Regions from separate parts of the Chitinimonas sp. JJ19 genome, predicted to be linked through region 2. Evidence: predicted binding sites of a transcription regulator. Region 2 holds the regulator's gene; each other region holds the start of a gene.
What was found. The regulator sigma-54, encoded in region 2, starts transcription at its own class of promoters, with help from an activator protein. The targets are predictions, from matches to a motif close to CTGGCACGCTTCATGCTT.

Region 1 (7,125 bases), on a different contig from region 2:
AACCTGCCCAACAGCCGCCAGAACGAGACCGAGGCCGATGCCATGGGGCTGGAGCTGGCAGCCCGTGCCGGCTACAACCCGGCAGCGGCCGTGACCCTGTGGCAGAAGATGGCGGAGGCCAGCCAGGGCCAGCCGCCCCAGTTCCTCTCTACCCACCCCTCCAACCAGACCCGCATACGCGAGCTGCAGGCGCTGATCCCACGGGTGCAGCCGTTGTACGACGAGGCCCGCAAACGGCGTTAAAACTACAGCCCACGGTACCCTAAGGCCGGGACAGCCCGCCCGGTCTTATCTTACCCACTTTTCAGGAACACCCATGCTCTGGGTCAAAGCCCTACATATCATCTTCGTCATCAGCTGGATGGCCGGCCTGCTGTACCTGCCGCGCTTGTTCGTCAACCATGCCATGTCGACCGACGCTGCCACCCAGGCGCAACTGGCGCTGATGGAGCGCAAGCTGTTCCGCTTCACCACGCTGCTGGGTGTGCTGGCTCTGGTGTTTGGCCTCTGGCTGCTGCGGCCATGGATGACAGCCGGCTGGATGCACGCCAAGCTGACCCTGGTCATGGGCTTGATCGGCTTCCATGTCTATTGCGGCAAGCTGGTGCGCGACTTCGCCGCCGGCCGCAATCAGCGCAGCCATCGCTGGTATCGTCTGTTCAACGAGATCCCCACCCTGATCATGATGGCCATCGTCATCCTGGTGGTGGTCAAACCGTTCTGAGCCCGGCATGCTACGCACCCTCATACGCCGCCTGTTCAAAGCCGTGGCTTGGCTGCTCGGTACTATCCTGCTGTTGCTGTTGGTGATCATACTGATCAACGGCTTCGATACCGAGCTGACGCCCGAAACCCAGGCCTGGCTGGCAACGCCGCCCAACCGCGTCAGCGATGCCGAGAATGGCTATTACTACCTGCTGGCCCTGGGTGTAGCCACCGATGAGCCGCTGAAAGTAGGACAACAGATCGCCAGGGTCGCCCAGCAGCGAGCTGTTGGGGAGGCAGCCGTCTTACCCAGCACCAAGCGCCACAGCATTCACGACCTGCCCCGCTGGCAGGGGCTGAAGCCCGCCGAGCGGCTGGCCCAGATCTATCGCGATGAGGCGCGCTACCGGGAGCTGATTACTCGCGAGCAAGTTGCGCTACGGCGTTACTATCAGTTGATTGCCTCGCCCAGCTACCACAATGTGGCGCCCAACGAGTCGCTGCTGTTCTCCTCTACGCAAAGGCTGCAGCAATTGGCTACAGCCGAGCAGTTGCTACGTCTGCGTGATGGCGATGCCGCCAGCCTGGCGGTACTGGCGGAAGACCTGCGCTTCTGGACCACCATGCTGGAAGGCAGCACTGTGCTGATCGATGCCATGGTGGCCAACGCCCAACTGAGTAGCCAATTGCAGTTGCTGGAGCAGTTGGCGCTGCAACAACCGGAGCTCAAGCCCGCCTTGGCCGAAGCCACGGCTAGCGCGCTGAAACGACTTGGCAGGCTGAGTATGGGCCAGGTGCTGCAGACCAGTCTGCGGGGCGAGCTTCGAGTCTTCGCCCATGAGATCACAAAAGAAAAAATGGCGACTCATAGGCGCAACTGGGCCGCCGAGGCTATCTTTTGGTTTCTCCAGCCCAATGCCTCCATCAACGGCCTGCGCGATGTCTATGCCGACACCGCTAGCCCCGACACCGCCATGGCAGGCTATTGCGACACTGTCCTGAACTGGGTCTACAACCCCGTAGGCAAGACACTTACCTGTGTAGATAGCCCCGCCACGAACCACTACGGCGACAAGCTCAACACCACCCAACAGGCTGCCCGCAAGCTCGCCGCACTATTGGAATGACATCATGGCAAAAGAGATAGAACGCCGCTTCCTGCTCAAGAATGAGGGCTGGCGCGGCCTGGCGGAAGGGGAATGGCTCAAGCAGGGCTATTTGTCGGTTGAACGCGAGCGCACCGTGCGGGTGCGTATCAAGGGCGACCAGGCTTGGCTGACGCTCAAGGCCAATATCAGCAATGTGTCGCGCCATGAGTTTGAATACCCTATCCCGCTGGCCGATGCGGAAACCATCATGAGCGCCATGTGCCCCATGCTGGTGGAAAAACGCCGCCACCGCATCGCGCTGGGCGGCCATGTCTGGGAGGTGGACGAGTTCTCTGGCCAGAATGCTGGCCTGGTGCTGGCCGAGATTGAGTTGTCCGACGAGGCTGAGGCCTATGAGCGGCCCGACTGGCTGGGCGAGGAAGTGACCGAGGACCCGCGCTATACCAATGCCCATCTGAGCCGCCACCCCTGGCCCACCTGGGGGCGCGGCTGAACATGGCGGACGACAGCCCGCTGATACACCGCATACCCGCCCATGAGCGTACGGCAGCCGGCACCCACCGGGGGCGTGGCAACCGTACCGGCAGCAATCAACCAACAGGATCGACCATGAGCAAGAACGAACAACTGTTCCAGCGCGCCCAGCGCCATATCCCCGGCGGCGTGAACTCGCCCGTGCGGGCCTTTGGCGCGGTTGGCGGCACCCCGCGCTTCTTTGCCCGTGGTGCTGGCGCCTATGTCTGGGATGCGGACGACAAGCGCTATATCGACTATGTGGGCTCCTGGGGCCCGCTGATCCTGGGCCATACCCACCCGGCCGTGGTGGAGGCCGTGCAGAAGGCGGCCGCCACCGGCATGAGCTTTGGCGCCCCTACCGAGGCCGAGATCGACCTGGCCGACCTGCTGTGCGAGATGCTGCCGTCCATGCAGCAGGTGCGGCTGGTGTCCAGCGGCACCGAAGCCACCATGAGTGCCATCCGGCTGGCACGCGGCTATACCGGGCGCGACAAGCTGATCAAGTTCGAGGGCTGCTACCACGGCCACTCCGACAGCCTGCTGGTCAAGGCGGGCTCCGGCCTGCTGACCTTCGGCAACCCCTCCAGCGCTGGCGTGCCGGCCTCGGTGGCCGAGCACACCATCGTGCTGACCTATAACGATGTGGCCCAGCTGGAGGAAGTCTTCGCCACCCAGGGCGAGCAGATTGCCGCCATCATCGTCGAACCCTTCTGCGGCAATATGAACCTGGTGCGCCCGTCAGAGGCGTTTGTCACCGCCATGCGTGCCCTGACCGAGAAGCACGGTGCCCTGCTGATCTACGACGAAGTGATGACCGGCTTCCGCGTGGGCCTGGGCTGTGCCCAGGGCCTGCATGGCGTCACGCCTGACCTGACCACCCTGGGCAAGGTGGTTGGCGGCGGCATGCCGCTGGCCGCCTTTGGTGGCCGCGCCGAGGTCATGGCCAAGATCGCGCCACTGGGCCCGGTCTATCAGGCCGGCACCTTGTCGGGCAATCCGGTGGCTGTCGCTGCCGGCCTCACCACCCTGGGCCTGATACGCCAGCCCGGCTTCTTCGATAGCCTGGGCGCCAAGACCCGCAGGCTGGCCGATGGCCTGGCAGCAGCAGGCAAGGCCGCCGGCCAGACTTTCTCGGCCGATGCGGTGGGTGGCATGTTTGGTGTCTATTTCAATGCCCAGCCCCCCAAGACCTACGCCGAGGTCATGGCGACGGACAAGCCACGCTTCAATGCCTTTTTCCACGGCCTGCTGGACGAAGGTGTCTATATCGCCCCGGCCCTGTACGAAGCCGGCTTTGTCTCGGCGGCCCACAGCGATGCCGACATCGACGCCACCCTGGCGGCGGCCCAGCGCGTGTTTGCCAAGCTGTAAGCGCTGACGATGCCCGCCGGCCAGCGTAGTGCACAGCAGACCTGGCAGTGGCTGCAGGGCCGGCCAAGGCTGGCAGAGCTATGCGCCGCCCACCCGGCCGAGTGGGCCGAGGTGCAGGCCGAGCTGGCCGCAGCCATCGCCCGGCGCCGCCCGGGCGAGCTGAAATCGCTGGTGGAACAAGCCGCCATGCGCCGCCGCATGCAGCAGAACTTTCTCAGCGGCGAGCGCGATGGCCGTGCCTTCGCCCTGTTCGTGGCCCAGCAGGTACGCCATGCCATGACCGAGGAGGCGATACGGCAGTACGCCTTCTCGCAAGCCACTGGCGTGCAGCAGGGCAAGGTACGCTTCAATCTGTTCAATGGCTGGGTGGCACAGCGGCTGCTGTTCAAGCGCGATCTGGAGCGCAAGCCGGTGTCGCTGTTCTGGTTCCGCCTGCTCTGGCCCCTGCTATGGCAGCGGCGCCGGCTGATGCCGCTGGTGGAGAAGCGCGGCATCTACTGTTTTTACTCGGCCGATCTGGTGCAGGCACTGGCCGGCCTGATTGCCGGCCGCCACTGTGTGGAAATCGCTGCCGGCGACGGCACCCTCAGCCGCTTTCTGCAGCAACAGGGCGTGGCGGTGCAGCCCAGCGACGATGGCAGCTGGCACGGCGCCATCCAGTACCCCGACTCGGTCAGCAGGATGGACGCCCGCGAGGCCTTGAGCCAGTCGCCCCAGGTGGTGATCTGCTCCTGGCCGCCCGCCAACAACCGTTTCGAGCGCCAGGTATTCCGCACCCGTAGCGTGGAGACCTATATCGTCATCGGCAGCCGCTCCCAGTTCATCACCGGCAACTGGGCCGATTACCGCGAGCAGCAGCATTTCGACATGACCGAAGACCCCGTGCTCAGCCGGCTGGTACTACCGCCCGAATTGGGCGCTGCGGTCTATGTGTTCCAGCGCAAGCTGGCTGGTGGGGAGCCTGGCTGAGTTTGAGGGCGCCAGTGCTACCCCTAACACCCATCAGTGTCCTCAGTTCATCATCGGCGCTTAAAAATCGTCCTGAGGATTCACCGCGTCGCTGACGGCACCCGGGCGGGCTTCCAGCGCGGCGATGCGGTTTTCCAGCGCCACCAGGGTCTCGCGGGTCTTGGCCAGCACGGCCTGTTGCACTTCGAATTCCTCGCGGGTCACCAAGTCCAGCTTGGCAAAGGCCGCCGTCAGCACGGCCCGCATATTCTTCTCGATATCCTTGGCGGGGCCGGCGGCCATCACTTCGGACAGTTTGCCGCTGACTTCATCAAACAGGCGTTGGGCTAGCATGGTTTTACTCCTGGCGTTATCTCGTTGCCCTCTAGTCTAGCAAACCCCCGTTATGGCGGCCCGCCGCACCAGCGATAGGCGGGCGACCATCCCATCGCACCAAAGCAGTGCAAATCCCACGGGGTATGTGCTGCTTGAAAGCATAAGTATTTGAATAAATAGACAATATAAACATGGCACGACCCATGCTATCGCTACCCTACCGAGGTATCCACTGGTTCACCACCTTAAGGAGCGAAGATGAAGTTCGTTAGCGCCATCATCAAGCCGTTCAAGCTTGACGAGGTCAGGGAGGCACTGTCCGCCATAGGCGTGCAGGGCGTTACCGTGACCGAGGTCAAGGGTTTCGGCCGTCAGAAAGGCCACACCGAGCTGTATCGCGGCGCGGAATACGTGGTCGATTTCCTGCCCAAGGTAAAGCTCGAGATTGCCGTCAAGGATGACCTGCTAGAACAGGTGATCGAGGCCATCGAGAAGGCGGCCAACACCGGCAAGATAGGCGACGGCAAGGTCTTCGTCTTTGATCTTGAACAAGTCATCCGCATCCGCACCGGTGAAACCGGCGCAGACGCCCTGTAAGCCCGCAAGGGAGGACTGACCCATGAAAAAACTGTTTACCGCGCTGGCACTGGCAAGTGCCATGAGCCTGGGCATCGCCTGGGCCGAAGAGCCGGCCGCTGCACCTGCGGCCGCCACCGTGACGGAGACTACCCCAGCTACTGCCCCTGCAGCAGCGCCGGCTACCACCGCTGAAGCAGCGCCCGCCCCAGCCACGACAGCCGCTCCGGCAGAGGCTGCCGCCCCGGCGGCCGCACCCGCGCCCACCTTGAGCAAGCCTGACAACGCCTGGGTATTTGTCGCTGCCGCCCTGGTGATCCTGATGTCCATCCCCGGCCTTGCGCTGTTCTATGGTGGCCTGGTGCGCTCCAAGAACATGCTCAGCGTGCTGATGCAGGTGTTCGTGGTGTTCTCGCTGATCTCGGTACTGTGGGTCGCCTATGGCTACAGCGTCGCCTTCACCGAGGGCAATGCCATCTTCGGCGGCTTCTCCAAGCTGTTCCTGAAGGGGGTGAACGACACCTCGCTGGCGGCCACTTGGTCCAAGGGCATCTACCTGTCCGAGTTTATCTACATCGTGTTCCAGGGCGCCTTCGCGGCTATCACCTGCGGCCTGATCGTCGGCGCCTTTGCCGAGCGCGCCAAGTTCTCCGCCGTACTGGCCTTCCTGGTGATCTGGTTCACCCTCAGCTACCTGCCCATGGCGCACATGGTGTGGTACTGGGCTGGCCCGGATGCCTATACCGATGCAGAAGCCGGCGCCAAGGCGCTGCTGACGGCGGGCTTGCTGTTCCAGAAGGGTGCGCTGGACTTTGCCGGCGGCACCGTGGTGCATATCAATGCCGCCGTGGCCGGCCTGGTGGGTGCCTACTTTGTTGGCAAGCGCGTGGGTTACGGCAGGGAAGCCATGACCCCGCACAGCTTGACCATGACCATGATAGGCGCCTCGCTGCTGTGGGTGGGTTGGTTCGGCTTCAACGCCGGTTCCGCACTGGAAGCCAACGGCATCGCCGCACTGGCCTTCGTGAACACCTGGGTTGCCACCGCGCTGGCCGCCGTGGCCTGGATGGGCGTGGAATGGATCTGGAAGGGCAAGCCCTCCATGCTGGGTGCCGCTTCGGGCGCCGTGGCCGGCTTGGTGGCCATCACCCCGGCCTGCGGCTTTGTCGGTGTCGGCGGCGCCATGGCCATCGGCCTCTCGGCGGGTGTGATCTGCCTGTGGGGTGTGCATGGCCTCAAGCGCCTGCTGGGTGCTGACGATGCCCTCGATGTATTCGGTGTCCACGGCGTGGGCGGCATTCTGGGTGCCATCCTCACCGGTGTGTTTGCCGATCCGGCCTTGGGTGGCCTGGGTGTGTGGGACTATGTCACCAATGCCGTGGCGCCCAACTACTCCATCGCCTCGCAAGTGTGGATACAGACCCAGAGCGTGCTGCTCACCGTGGTGTGGTCTGCCGTGGTGTCGGTGGTGGCCTACAAGCTGGTCGACCTGGTCATTGGCCTGCGTGTGCCAGAAGACGAAGAACGCGAAGGCCTGGACGTCACCAGCCATGGTGAAAAAGCC
Region 2 (7,125 bases):
GAACAGGGTGCCGGCTTCGCCGACGGCGGCTTCGCCTGGGTCCAGTTCCACTTCCACAAACTGCATATCGTCACCGAACAGCTGGTAATCGATCTCGTCCATTGCCATTGCTTTTCTCCTAGTGAGGCGGTGCAAAAGAGGTTTGTTTCCTGTACCTGGCGTACCAGGTGCAGGAGGGCTACTCGCCCCAGCGCTGCATCAGCGCGTGGGGGACATTGATTTGATCCAGTATGCGTGCCACCACGAAGTCCACCAGTTGGCCTATGGATTGCGGATGGTGGTAGAAGCCTGGATTGGGGGGCAGGATGCAGACGTTCATGCGGGCCAGCTTGAGCATGTTTTCCAGGTGCAGGGCCGAATAGGGGGTCTCGCGCGGCACGATGACCAGCTTGCGGTTTTCCTTGATGGCGACGTCGGCAGCGCGTTCTATCAGGTTGTCACTCATGCCGGCTGCGATGGCTGCCAAGGTGCCCATGGTGCAGGGACAGATCACCATGGCATCGGCGGGGTTGGAACCCGAGGCGACCGGTGCAAACCATTCTTCGCGGCCGAACACCCGCAACTGGCTGTCGGCCACGCTGTGACGTTGGCGCAGCATGGTTTCGACTTCCTTGGCGCGCGATGGCCAGGTTTCGTCCAGCTCTTGCTTGATGACGATCTGGGCGGCTTGGGAGTACAGCAGGTAGACATGTACACCGGCGGCCAGCAGGCATTCGAGTAGGCGCAGGCCGTAGGGCATGCCGGAGGCGCCGGTCAGCGCCAGGGTGACGGTGCGGGGCTTGCTCATGTGGGGCTGGACTCCCTGTGCCGCACCAGCACTTGGCGTTCCTGCGCAAAATGGGCTGCCAGCTTTTCGGCCAGCCAGACCGAGCGGTGCTGGCCGCCGGTACAGCCTATGCCGACGGTGACATAGCTGCGGTTGTCGCGATCAAATGCGGGCAGCCAGTTTTCCAGATAGCGCAGGACATCGGCGTACATGGCCTGGGGGGCGGCCTCGGCCTCCAGAAACTGGATGACGGGTTGATCGAGCCCGGTGAGGGGGCGCAGGCTGGGGTCGTAGTAAGGATTGGGCAGGCAGCGGGCGTCGAACACGAAGTCTGCATCCAGCGGCAGGCCATGCTTGAAGCCGAACGACTGGAAGATAAGGGTGAGGCGGGACTGGTCCAGCGCCAGGAATTGTTTGACCCAGGCCCGCAGGGCGTTGGCGCTCAGCTCGCTGGTATCGACCCGGTGCGACAGATCGGCCACGCTGGCCAGGATCTCGCGCTCCAGGCTGATGCATTCCGCCACGGTGTAGTCGGTATGCAGGGTGGAGAGCGGGTGCTTGCGGCGGGTTTCGGAAAAGCGTTTGAGCAGCGATTCGGTCTTGGCTTCGAGGAACAATACCCGTACGTCCAGGCCCTGGCTCTTGAGGTCTGCCACGCAGTCGGGCAGGGCGGGCAGGCTTTGGGCGCCGCGTATGTCCACGCTGATGCCGACCCGCTGATGGCCTTCGCCTTGCAGCAGGCGCACGGTCTGCGGCAGCAGGGTGGCGGGCAGGTTGTCTATGCAGTAGTAGCCCAGGTCTTCCAGCAGTTTGAGCGCGACGCTCTTGCCGGAGCCGGACAGGCCCGATATCAGTACGATCTGCAGCACGGTGGCCATGGCCGCTTATTCTCCTGATTCCATGAAACGTTGGTGCCGCTCGATGAACTCACGGGTGGAGTCGATGCCACGCAGTTGCAGGATGTAGTTGCGTACGGCGGCCTCGACCAGCACGGCGAGGTTGCGGCCGGCGGCGACGGGCAGTACGACCTTGCGTATGGCCACATCCAGCACGGCCTGGGTGGCGGCCTGCATCTGCAGCCTATCCAGCGGGGTGATGGATTCGGCCTGCTTGGTCAGGTGGATGATGAGCTTGAGGTTCTTGCGCGGGCGAACGGCGGTTTCACCGAAGATGGTGCGGATATTGAGCACGCCCAGGCCGCGTACTTCGAGGAAGTCGCGCAGCAGGGGCGGGCAGCGGCCTTCCAGGGTGTCGGGGGCGATGCGGTAGAGCTCCACCACGTCGTCGGCAACCAGGCCGTGGCCGCGCGAGATCAGTTCCAGCGCTAGTTCGCTCTTGCCCATGGCGCTTTCACCGGTAATCAGCACACCGACCTCCAGCACGTCGAGGAACACGCCATGCAGGTTGGTGGAGACGGCCAGCGCTTTGGCCAGATAGAAGCGCAGCACGTCCATCAGGTAGGGCGATTGTTCGGGCGAGGTCAGTAGCGGGACATGGGCGCGTTCGCAGGCTTCGCGCAGCATATCGGGCGCTGGCTGGCCGTTGGCGATGATCATGGCCGCCATATCGGTGCTGAACAGGTGGTCCAACGACTTTTTCAGGGCGGTGGCCTCTACCTGCTGCAGGTAGGCGATTTCGGCCAGGCCCAATACCTGAATGCGGTTGGGGTGGACGAAATTGAGGTGACCGACCAGGGCGTGGGCCGGCTTCTGGTTATCGGCCTCGTTGGACAGCAGATTGTTGGCGCCACTCTGGCCAGCCAGCCAGGTCAGGCGCAGTTTCTCTGCGTTGTCGATGAACAGCTGGCGGACGGTGATTTGGGGCATGGTTCCGTTTCTGTATCAGGCCTGATAGCGACGGTGCCGGGGGCGGGCCGGGGCTGGCTGCCCCGGTGGCTTAGGCTTGCCAGTGGGTGAGCAGTTGGTGCACGTCTTCCGGTGTGGTGGCCTGGCTCAGCGCTTCGCGGATTTTTTTGTCACTGAACAGCTGTGCCAGTTCCGACAGGATCTGCAAATGCAGGTCGGTTGCCTGTTCGGGCACCATCAGTACGAAGGCGAGGTTGACTGGCTTGCCGTCTGGCGCCTCGAAGGGGATGGCTTGCTTGAGGCGCACAAACACCCCTACGGCCTCCTTCAGGCCCTTGATGCGGCCGTGCGGTATGGCGACACCCTGGCCCAGCCCGGTCGAGCCCAGCTTTTCGCGGGCGAACAGGGCGTCGAAGATGGCTGCGCGGGCGATGCCGTGGCTGTTCTCGAACAAGAGGCCGGCCTGTTCGAACAGGCGCTTCTTGCTGGTCAAGTCCAGATCGAGAAAGACGTTGGTCAATGGCAGGAGTGAGGCGATCAGGGCCATGGTTGTGCAATGCTGGAATAGGCCGCCATTGTACGCCGGTGGGCGGCCAGGACAAGGCGTGAAAGTCGGCTTGTGCTGGGGGTGTGGTGCCAGTGTGGCATGGTCTGCAGCAGAATGGAAAACGGGAACGGTGTCCCTGTACCGTTCCCGTTCCCTCTCGTCACTTGCGCTTTACTGCTACGGCGCCGTCAGGCGGCTGCCTGATCGTGGCTTTCCGGTTCTACGTGATGCTTCATGGCATCGGTGTGGCGGTCTCCATATCGCTTTTCTTTGTGCTTTAACACTTGCCGATCCAGCTTGTCGGCCACCAGGTCTATGGCGGCGTACATATCGGGCTCGGTGGCTTCCACATGGATATCCTTGCCGCGCAGATGCACATTCACTTCTATCTTCTGCTGCAGCTTGTCGACGCTGAGGGTGACGCCCATGTCGATCACATGATCGAAGTGGCGGGTGACCCTCTCCAGCTTGGTCTGCACGTATTCGCGGATGGCTGGGGTTACGTCGAGGTGGTGCCCACTGATGGTCAGGTTCATACGACTCTCCTTGTGTTAAGGACGCCGCCTAGCTGCGGGGCGGCTACAGGGACTTTCGTTGGTTCACGGGAGGGATCTGCAAGGCTTCACGGTACTTTGCGACGGTACGGCGGGCAACATTGATGCCCTGCTTGCCGAGCACTTCGGCCAGCGTACTGTCACTCAGTGGTTTCTTGGGGTCTTCGTTCTGTATCAGTTGTTTGAGAAGGGCTTTGATGGCGATGGCCGAGCATTCGCCGCCCGAGTCGGTATCTACATGGCTGCCGAAGAAATACTTGAACTCATAGATGCCACGCGGCGTGAGCATGTATTTCTGGGTAGTCACCCGAGAGATGGTCGATTCGTGCAGGTCCAGCTCCTCCGCAATATCGCGCAGCACCAGGGGGCGCATGGCGACTTCGCCGTGTTCGAAAAATCGCTGCTGCTTTTCGACGATGGCCTGTGCTACGCGGAGTATGGTGTCGAAGCGTTGCTGGACGTTCTTGATCAGCCACTTGGCTTCCTGCAGCTGGCCGGACAGGCCTGTGCCGTTTTCACGATGTTGCCGCAGGATGTTGGCGTACAACTGGTTGACCTTGAGTTTGGGCATCGCAGCTTCGTTCAGCTGGACCGTCCAGCCGTTGCGAAGCTTCTTCACCACCACGTCTGCTACCACGTAGCGGGTGTCAGTCTCGCCGAACACTGCTCCGGGCCGTGGGTTCAGTCGCTGTACCAGCAACTGCGCGGCTCGCAGGGCGGTGTCGTCGCATTTCAGCGTTTTCTTAAGCTTACTGTAGTCCTTGTTAGCCAATAAATCGAGGTGCTCGGCCACAATCTCAAGTGCCAATCCGCTGGCCGGTTCGTGCTGCATCAACTGCTGTAATTGCAACTTCAGGCAGTCCTTGAGATCGACTGCGCCCACGCCACAAGGTTCCAGCTGGCGTATCAATTGCAGGCTGACCTGCAGTTCTTCCAGCTCGATTTCCAGTTCGTCGCGCAGGGATTCGGGGATCAACTCAAAGATTTCGACCAACGGTAGGCCCAGGTAGCCATCGTCGTCCAGCGCGTCGATGACCAGGTTGGCCACGGCATGGTCGCGCTGGCTCAGGGGCAACAGGCCCAGCTGGGCCAGCAGGTGCTCGCGCAGGGTGCTGATGCGTGCGACGTTGGCCTGGGGGTCGAACTCGTCATCGTCTTCGCGCTGGCGCCCGCCGCCGCTTTCGTTCCAGTAGCTGTCGCCCAGCGCGCCATCCATGTCGAAATCGGGTTCGGCGGTATCGGTACTGGGGGCCTCGTCGAGCGAGGGGGGCGGCTCGGTCACCTCCACCGGGCTGCCGTCCTCGCGTACCGGGTGGATTTCCGGCTCGTTGTCGTCCTCGCGCTCCAGCATGGGGTTGTCCTGCAGGAAGCGTTCTATCTCCTGGTTCAGGTCAAGCGTGGAGAGCTGCAGCAACTTGATGGATTGCTGTAGCTGCGGCGTAAGCGTGAGTGACTGGGAGAGCTTGAGTTGGAGGGATTGTTTCATGCTGACACGGTAACAGGCTAAAGCCTGAAATGCTCACCTAGGTAAACCCGGCGGACATTGTCGTTATAGACGATCTCTTCGGCGCTCCCCGAGGCCAGGACGCTGCCTTCGTTGATGATATAGGCGCGATCGCAGATGCCCAGCGTCTCCCGCACATTGTGGTCGGTAATCAGTACACCGATCTTGCGCTCCTTGAGGAAGCGGATGATCTTCTGGATATCCATCACGGCGATGGGGTCTACCCCGGCAAAGGGCTCGTCCAGCAGGATAAAGCGAGGGTTGGCAGCCAGAGCGCGGGCAATCTCGCAGCGGCGGCGTTCGCCACCCGATAGCGAGAGGGCGCTGCTGTCGCGCAGGTGGGCAATGTTCAACTCGCGCAGCAGTCTGTCCAGCCGGCGTTCTATCGTTTCGCTGTTGGTGACATGCAGCTCCAGTATGGCGCGCACATTCTCCGCCACGGTCATGCGGCGGAAGATGGAGGCTTCCTGCGGCAAGTAGCCCAGCCCCAGGCGGGAGCGCTGATGCATGGGCAGGTGGGTGATCTCGGCGTCATCCAGGAAGATCTTGCCGCCGTTGAGAGCGACCATGCCGACTATCATGTAGAAGCTGGTGGTCTTGCCGGCGCCATTGGGGCCGAGAAGGCCGACAACCTCGCCGGCATCCACGTGCAGCGAGACATCGCGGACCACCGTGCGGGATTTGTAGCGCTTTTGCAGGTGCTGGGCGGACAGGCGTGCGGTCATGGCTTAGCTTGGCTCTCGGGCTTTTTCTTGGGCTGTATCACCAGCTTTACCCGGCCATCGGTGCCGGGTGTGGCGCTGGCATTGCCTTCGGCCCGGAAGATCTCGGTCACGCTGTTGTAGACGATATGGCTGCCGCTCAGCTCATCCTGGCCGCGCTTGAGCCAGGCGTTGCCGGTCAGCTTGACGTCGCCGGTCTTGCTGTCGTAGTCGAGCTTGTCGGAGCGGGCATCCAGCCAGACTTCCTGGCCTTCCATCTTTTGCTTGAACTTGACGGGGCGGCCGCTGGCCTGGACGGTTTGTTCGCCGTCGGCCTGTTCGGTGATCACGGCCTGGTCGGCGTCCAGTGACAGGGTGCCCTGTACCAGCCTGACGCCGCCTTCCAAGACGGAGCGACCGGTTTTCTGATCCTGGCTGACGCGGCCGGCATCGACATTGATGGGTTTGCCGCTGTCGGCCTTCTCGGCCAGGGCCAGGGGGGCCAGCAGGGTCAGGGCGCTGGTCAGCAGCAGCTTAGCGTTGAGGCGGGGCATAGTAGAGGCTCACATTGGAACGCAGGTTCAGGCGTGTGTTCGGGTGGTCGTAGTCAAAGCCGGTGCTGCGCATGCGGTTGCCGCCGCTCACCATGTCGGCGGGGGCGTCCGAGCTGGCCAGGCCACGGGTGATGTCCAGCTGCAGGCGGCTGCTCTTGAGTGTCATCGCGTCGACGCCGGCTGCTGCAGTGCGGTGCATGCGTACATCCTGCTCGAAGAAAACCCGGTCGCCGCCTTCGGTGATGCGGGCTTTTTCGGCATTGATGGTGAGCGTAGGCTCGCCGGGCAGGGTGCGTACCAACAGGGCATCTGCAAACTCGGAGTGATCATCATGCGGATAATGCCGCATGCCGCTGGCGGTCAACTGGTAGAGCGGCTTGCCATCGGGGCCGTAGCCGGTGGCCACAAAGCGGTTGATGGTCAGGTCGGGGTCGCGGCTGCCGGCGGGGGGCGAGAAGTAGGGCAGGTTGGTGGCGCGGTCCAGCAGCAGTGCCATGCCGGCCAGGAGGCCGAGCAGTAGCAGGGGGAAGGCGCGGGCCGCGCGGTCGGGCAGCATGCTCACTTTAGATAGGGCGCCAGTTGTGCGTCCAGGGTGCCCTGGGCTTGCATGATGATTTCGCAGGCTTCCCGCACGGCGCCGTTGCCGCCACGCGCGCCGGTGACGTAGTGGGCGTGCTGGCGCACCAGGGTGGGG
Region 3 (7,125 bases), on a different contig from region 2:
GGCCCTGGTCGCCGTCATAGCGCACATTGCCGTAGCCCTGCTCGTTGAATGGCTTGGTATCGCCCTTGAAGCCGGCAAACAGGTACAGTCCATTGCCATCCGTCGTATTCGCCAGCCCCAGCAGCTCCTGGTACTTGCCGCGGATATCGGCCTCCACCATACGCTTCTCGGCATTGGTCAGCGTGGTGGCACCCGACTGCACTGCCAGTTGCTGGATATCCTGTATGACCCCGATGGCGTGTTGCAGATTGGCCTCGGTCAGCGCCATGGTGTCATTAGCGTACTTCACATTGGTGACGTACTGCTCGTTCTGCCGTGTCGCCTGGGTCAGATCCAGCGAACGGGCCGAGGACACCGGGTCATCCGAAGGCGTCAATATCTTGCGGCCAGTCGATAGCTGATTCTGCAGCTTGAACAGATCAACCTGGCGATTGTTCATATTGAACACGCCCAGGTTGTAGATGGAACTGGTGGCGACACGCATGCTATTTACTCCTGCAGATCAATCGCTGCTTAACGGCCTATGTTCAGGACTTCCTCGAATGCCTTCTGGGCAATCTGGATTACCCGGCTCGATGCCAGATAGGCCTGCTGGTAGATAAGCAGATTTGATGCCTCCTCATCGAGGTTGACCCCGGACGCTTCCGCCAGCTTGGTTTGCGACTGCACCAGCAACTGGGATTGGGCCGCCTCGTTGATATTGACTTGGTTGGCGCGCACGCCCACATCGGCCACCAGCTTGCTGTATGCGCCCTGGTAGCTGGCCGTGCCGCCGCTAAGAATATTGGTGGTCTGCAGCTTGCCCAGCGCCAGCATATTGCGGGAATCGGCCTTGCCGCCGGTGTTGGGTTCAACCAGAAAGGTATCCCTGGCTGCAGGCACGCCGGTAATCTGCACAGTCCAGCCGTTGTAGGAGATATTGCCGTTCGAGGTATAGGCCTGTGAGCTGAACTGCACAGTCATGCCGCCATCCACCACATTGCCGGTGGCCGGGTCCAGGCTGTTGCCGCCCGACACGATATTGCCGCTGCGATCGACAATATTGCCGGTCGTGGGCTGAAAGCGGTTGCCGGTGGCCGGGTCGATCACCTCGCCAGTACTGGGGTTCACCAGATTGAAGCGGGTCGCGGTTTCAAACCGTATCGCTACCGGTGTCTTCATATCGGTGTTGATAGGCATGGTGGTGACCACGCCAGCCGAAATATTGGCCGTGCCGGTGTTCTTGCGCGGGTCTATCACGAAGCGGTCACCGGCAGCCGGTGGGCCACCACCGTCGGTAATCTGCACGGTCCAGCCGTTGTAGCTGATGTTGCTACCGGAGGTGTAAGCCTGGTTGGCTGCCAGCACAGTGCCCGTGTTGGCATCGCGGATATCAAAGGTGCCCGCAGCCGTAAACAGTATCTCTATCTTCTTGGCCGCCACGCCACCCTGTGCCGCCACAGAAGCCGATACGCTGCTGATCAGCGCGCCACCGGTATTGGCGGCATTGGCCGACGAGGCGATGCTGAAGGTATCAGACGAGGTACGGATGGGGGCTGCGGCCGCCACCTTGGCCGTATCCTTGATCATCACGGTCATTTCATCGGCAAAGCCGCGGGTAGGAAGCACCGTAAAGCGGTCCCCCGCCACCATATTGCCAGCGTTGATGCGGAAGGACAGGCCATCAATCTCGATGGGCGGGTTGGCCCAGGCCGACGCATTGATATTGAACTGGGCGCCGTCTTCCCTGCGTACCACCCGGTAATCGGGGCCGTCGAAGATGAACTCGTAATCGCTGGTGGTCAGCTTGCTGATGTCGGATATCGAAACCTGTAGGTCGGCATTGCCTTGGTTCCTAGCATTGGCGATCACCTCGGAGGCGGCGGGCCTGAAGCTGATACCTATATTCTCGCCAGCCAGCAGATCAGGGCCGGTAGGCGGGTTCACATTGGGGTTGATCGCCAGCTTGAAGCGGACACCAAAAGCATTAAAGCCGGTGGCACTGGTCAGCTCGCCCGATGCCAGGCTGATGGTGGCGGTTTGCCCATCGGTTAGCCGGGTAATGGTGTAGTTGGTTCCAGTATTGTCCAGCGCGATGTTGTAATCGCTCTCCACGAAGGGACGTACCGATGTCAGCTCGGCCGTCAGGCTCACCTGGTTGCCGCCTACGCGCGGCTGGGCACTGATGCGTTCGGTGGGGAACTGGAAGAAATTGCCGCCATACTGGCCATTCAGGTCCTGCCCCTTGCGGTGCTGCTCGTTGAAGGTCTGCGCCAGCGCAAGCGCCACACGGCCCAGGGAGTTCTGCGAGACATCCAGCACTTCCTTGCGGAATTCCAGCACGCCGCCCAGGGAGCCGCCGGTAATCATTTCAGAAGGAATGACAGCGGTCACGCCAAACTGCTGGTAGGCCACATCCAGGCGGGATGGATCATCCACCGCCTGCACGGCGCCCAGGGTGAACGAGCGATTGCCCACCACCAGGTTCTGGCCATTGCCGATAAAAATATTGTAGCTGCCATCGGTCTGCTTGATGACCGTGGATTTGACGTACTGATTGAGCTGGGTGACCAGATGGTCGCGCTTGTCCAACAAGTCATTGGGCAGGTTGTTGCCCACCGTGGTGGACAGAATGATCTGGTCGTTCAGATGGGCAATCTGGCCGGTGATGGAGTTGATATTGCCTACCGTGGCCTGGATCTCGGTATTCACGTCGCTGCGCAGCGTCTGCATGCGCGAATCCACCGTCTGCAGCTTGGTGATCATGGATTCGGCCAAGCCCAACAGCGATTGCCGTGCGGTCACATCCTGCGGGTTGTTGGCAACCGTCTGCACACCGGTGAAGAAGTCCTGCAGCGAGGGCGAAAAACCAGCCGAAGGGTCGGCCAGCAGGTTGTCCAGATCGGCCAGGTGGGACTTCAGGTTGGTCAGGTAACCGGCCTGCGCCTGTGCCGTCTGCACCTGACGGCCAACAAACTCGTTGTAGATACGCGTAATGGTATCAACCTGGGCGCCGCGGCCCAGGAAGCCACCACCGGTAGGCGTGGGCTCTACCGCGCTCTGGCCTATCACCTGCCGGTTGTAGCCAGGTGTGCTGGCATTGGCGATATTGTGGCTGGTGGTGGTCAGCCCAATTTGCGCCGCCTTCAGACCCGATACTGCAATGCCGTAGATACCGTTACCCATGATTTCCTACCTCTGCCGCCCATATGTCGGCACGTCTATCGTTATTGCTCAGGCAGCCTTATAGGCCTTCAGCGCCGGGTGCTCAGCCACACGGGCCAGCTTGTCGGCATAAGCCGGATCGGTGGCATAGCCACCTGCTTGCAGTTCCTTGCCAAAAACCTTGGCGTCCGCACCGGCCTGTACCGCATCGCCATAGCGCGAGGACAGCAGGCGGGCATAGTCGGCAAAAGCCTCGGCATAGCTGTTGTAGACGCGGAACCGTTCCACCCGCTTCTGCGCTACGCCATCTACGAATTCGGTGGTGGTAATGTCGGTGGTCTTGCCTTCCCAACCCCGGCCAGCCTTGATGCCGAACAGGTTGTGGCTGTTGTTGCCCTGGGCATCGACTATGGGCTTCTTGCCCCAGCCGCTTTCCAGAGCGGCATGTGCCAGCATCAAATGGGGCGACAAACCCAACGATTGCGCAGCAGCAAGGGCAGACTGGCCGATATCGCCAATGAACTCACCCGCATCACCAGCAACAGCCGCAACCGGAGCGGCAAGCTTTGCCGCCACGCTAGCCGCCGTATTGCCACCCCAACTACCTCGCGCAGGGCTGCGCTGCATGACCTGCAGGCTGTCGGGGTTGTTCATCCGCTCTATCTGGGCGGCGATCAAATCCGCCAGCCCCAGGCCACGACCGGCACCGCTGGTCATGTTCTGCGATAACTGCTGGTCATACATGGACTGGAACATGCCCACCGTGCTGCTTTCCAGCTCGTCGAACTTGGGTGTGGCGTCACGCATGGATTTCATCACCATGTCGAGAAACATCTTCTCGAACTGACCTGCCACCTCGCGTGCTGCCCCTTTGGGGTCCTTGGCCAGCCGGGCACGCAAATCACCTACAGCCTGCGCATCTATCGCGAGCTTGGCGTTGAGGCTGGCATCAGTGGGGTTGGCAGTGAGTTGCATGGCGCTTGTCGGTTTCGAGTAGGCTCGAACCAAGCAAAGCAAGGATAATGCCTGACAATATTACCAATACAATTCAATAACTTGCATTGAAAATCATGGGCAGCACCGACCATCAGACCAGGCGGGCGGCAAGAACTGCCATCGGCAGCAAACGAAAAAAAGGGCGCCAAGGCGCCCCCTCTGCCGCACGGTTTGGGCGTCAGATCACTTCCAGATCCGCCTTCAGCGCACCAGCCGATTTCATGGCCTGCAGTATGGCCAGCAAGTCCTGCGGTGTGGCGCCTATCTGGTTAAGTGCGCGCACCACCTCGTTGAGCGAAGCACTACGCGGCACGGCCGTCACGCCGCCTTTTTCCGCCTTCACTTCCACATCGGCATTCTGCACCGGCTGGGTCTCGCCGCCCGATAGCGGCTTGGGTTGGCTGACTTCATTCTTGGCCGAGATGGTCACCGTCAGGTTACCGTGCGATATCGCGCACGGCTCCAGCGTGACCGCCTTGTTCATGACCACCGACCCGGTACGGGCATTGATGATTACCCGTGCCACCGCATCTGCCGGGATCACATTCAGGTTCTCCAGCTTGGCCATGAAGCTGACGCGTGCATCGGGGTCTTGTGGTGCACGAACCTGTATGGTGCGGGCATCCAGCGCGCGAGCGGTAGACGCCCCCATGCCGGTATTGATGACCTGCGCCACCTTGCTGGCGGTGCTGAAATCCGCATCGTGCAGCGCCAGGGTAATGTAGTCGCCCTCGCCCACGCCGCCAGGCACTTCGCGCTCCACCGTGGCACCATTGGGTATGCGTCCTACGGCCAGCTGATTGACCTGCGTGCTGGAGCCCCCGGCCGATGCACCCGCACCCGCCACGATCACATTGCCTTGGGCTATGGCGTAAACCTGGCCATCCGCCCCCTTGAGCGGGCTCATCAGCAACATACCGCCGCGCAAGCTCTTAGCATTGCCTATCGAGGACACGGTGACATCAATGGCCTGGCCTGAACGTGAATAAGGCGGCAAGGTACCGGTCACGGTCACTGCCGCCACATTCTTGAGCTGGAGACTGGTGCCAGGGGGCAATTGCACCCCCAGTTGCGTGAGCATATTGATGACGCTCTGCACGGTAAACGGCGTCTGTGTGGTCTGGTCGCCGCTACCATCAAGGCCCACCACGATGCCGTAACCTATCAACTGGTTGGGCCGGACACCGCCTATGCTGGCCAGCTCCTTGATTTTCTGGGCGTAAACCGTACTGCAGCCAAGGGCCAGGAGTAGACAGGCTATCAGGCGGACTGCGGTACGGTTTAGAAGCATCGGGTCAGAATGGCAGGAAGCTGAAGAAGAATCGCTGCAGCCAGCCGGCGCGGTCGGCGGATGCAATCGTACCGCTGCCCATTTCTTCTATGCGGGCCTCGGCAATCTTGTTTGAGGATACCACATTGCCTGCTTTCACATCGGCCGGGTTGACGATGCCCGATACCCGCAAATAACTGATTTCGCCACGGATATTGACTTGCTTCTCGCCGGCTATCACCAGGTTGCCATTGGCCAGCACATCCACCACCTGCGCGGTGATCTGGCCACGGAAGCTGTTACTGGAACTGGCTGTACCCTTGCCATCATGCTTGTTGGTTGACTGTGTATCGAGCGCCAGTCCGCCCAATATGCCGCGGAAGAAATTCGAGCTGGCGTTGACGTCCACCTCGGTACTGTTTTCACTGGTGCGCTCAGCCTTATTGGCAGAATTGCTGCTGGCGTTGATCTGCTCTTCAATCAGCACCGTCAGGTTGTCGCCCATGTGCCGCGCCAGCCTGTCCTCAAACAGGGAGCGGGCCGTTGCTGCCTGGTAGATGCTGCCCCGCCCCGCTGCCACTTGCGGCTGCGCCATGGGCCGCACACTGGTCGGCTGGGTAACGATGGTCGGTGGGATGCTGCTGGCGCAGGCGCTCAGCAACAACACGGCTATCAGGCTGAAGGTGTTACGTATCATGGCCAGGCTCCTGTCAGTATTTTGCTTATGCCATTGGTTCACGTACGTGGCTTACAGCTGTGTCAGCTTCTGCAGCATCTGGTCCGAAGTCTGGATAGAGCGTGAATTGATCTCAAAGGCCCGCTGCGCCTGGATCATATTGATCAGCTCTTCGGTGATGTTGACGTTGGAGGTTTCCACATACTGCTGGTTGAGCACACCCAGGCCAGTCTGTCCTGGCGTGCCTGCCTGCGGCGCACCTGATGCAGCGGTTTCCAGATAAAGATTCTCGCCCACGCTCTGCAAACCCGCCGGATTGATGAAGGTCGCCAGTTGTATGGTGCCTATCTGGGTAGCCTGGGTCTGCCCAGCCTGCAAGGCAGTCACCACGCCATCACGGCTGACACCGAACTGCAGGGCCCCTTCCGGTACCGTGATATTGCCTTGCAAGGGGTAGCCCTCGGCCGTGACGATCACCCCCTGATTATTCAACTGGAAGGCGCCATCCCGGGTATAGCCTATGGTGCCGTCCGGCATCTCGATCTGGAAAAAGCCGCGCCCGTTGATGGCAATATCGTATGGGTTATCAGTCAGCTGCAGATTGCCCTGGGTATGGATGCGCTCTGTGGCAACAGGCTTGACCCCGGTACCCAGTTGCAGCCCCGTAGGCAACTGTGTCTGCTGACTGGTCGCGCCGCCTGGCTGGCGTAGCGTCTGGTACAGCAGGTCTTCAAAAATCGGCCGGCTACGCTTGAAGCCATTGGTATTGACGTTGGCCAGGTTGTTGGAGATGACGTCGATGTTCATCTGCATCGCGTCCATGCCTGTCTTGGCAACCCACAGAGAGCGCATCATGGCGGCTATCCTTTCGTCTTTCCTGTCGTTTTATTCGTATCTTGCGGGTACTTGCTGGCGATTTAGCTTACCGCCATGATCTGCGCAGCAGCCTTGGCGTTCTGATCAGCTGTTTGCAACATTCGTACCTGAAGATCGTAGTTGCGCTGGTAATCAATCATTTTCACCAATTGATCCACCGCAT

Region 1: a site for sigma-54 is predicted at 5,177-5,194, ahead of glnK (P-II family nitrogen regulator). Genes of this name have one in related genera too.
Region 3: a site for sigma-54 is predicted at 4,160-4,177, ahead of flgJ (flagellar assembly peptidoglycan hydrolase FlgJ). Genes of this name have one in related genera too.

What each region holds. Positions count from the first base shown of each region.
Region 1 covers NZ_JBAMDD010000022.1:3,681-10,805, forward strand. The annotation lists gene V7714_RS19290 (M48 family metallopeptidase) at 1-243, shown strand, start outside; gene V7714_RS19295 (CopD family protein) at 317-724, shown strand; gene V7714_RS19300 (hypothetical protein) at 732-1,832, shown strand; gene V7714_RS19305 (CYTH domain-containing protein) at 1,837-2,307, shown strand; gene hemL (glutamate-1-semialdehyde 2,1-aminomutase) at 2,424-3,701, shown strand; gene V7714_RS19315 (hypothetical protein) at 3,711-4,670, shown strand; gene V7714_RS19320 (accessory factor UbiK family protein) at 4,731-5,003, opposite strand; gene glnK (P-II family nitrogen regulator) at 5,244-5,582, shown strand; gene amt (ammonium transporter) at 5,605-7,125, shown strand, end outside.
Region 2 covers NZ_JBAMDD010000011.1:146,719-153,843, reverse strand. The annotation lists gene V7714_RS14730 (TIGR00266 family protein) at 1-108, opposite strand, end outside; gene V7714_RS14725 (flavin prenyltransferase UbiX) at 179-787, opposite strand; gene rapZ (RNase adapter RapZ) at 784-1,644, opposite strand; gene hprK (HPr(Ser) kinase/phosphatase) at 1,651-2,592, opposite strand; gene V7714_RS14710 (PTS sugar transporter subunit IIA) at 2,663-3,118, opposite strand; gene hpf (ribosome hibernation-promoting factor, HPF/YfiA family) at 3,307-3,654, opposite strand; gene V7714_RS14700 (RNA polymerase factor sigma-54) at 3,698-5,158, opposite strand; gene lptB (LPS export ABC transporter ATP-binding protein) at 5,176-5,901, opposite strand; gene lptA (lipopolysaccharide transport periplasmic protein LptA) at 5,898-6,431, opposite strand; gene lptC (LPS export ABC transporter periplasmic protein LptC) at 6,412-6,987, opposite strand; gene kdsC (3-deoxy-manno-octulosonate-8-phosphatase KdsC) at 6,990-7,125, opposite strand, start outside.
Region 3 covers NZ_JBAMDD010000003.1:170,670-177,794, reverse strand. The annotation lists gene flgL (flagellar hook-associated protein FlgL) at 1-484, opposite strand, end outside; gene flgK (flagellar hook-associated protein FlgK) at 514-3,165, opposite strand; gene flgJ (flagellar assembly peptidoglycan hydrolase FlgJ) at 3,214-4,119, opposite strand; gene V7714_RS05275 (flagellar basal body P-ring protein FlgI) at 4,319-5,431, opposite strand; gene V7714_RS05270 (flagellar basal body L-ring protein FlgH) at 5,436-6,107, opposite strand; gene flgG (flagellar basal-body rod protein FlgG) at 6,159-6,941, opposite strand; gene flgF (flagellar basal-body rod protein FlgF) at 7,004-7,125, opposite strand, start outside.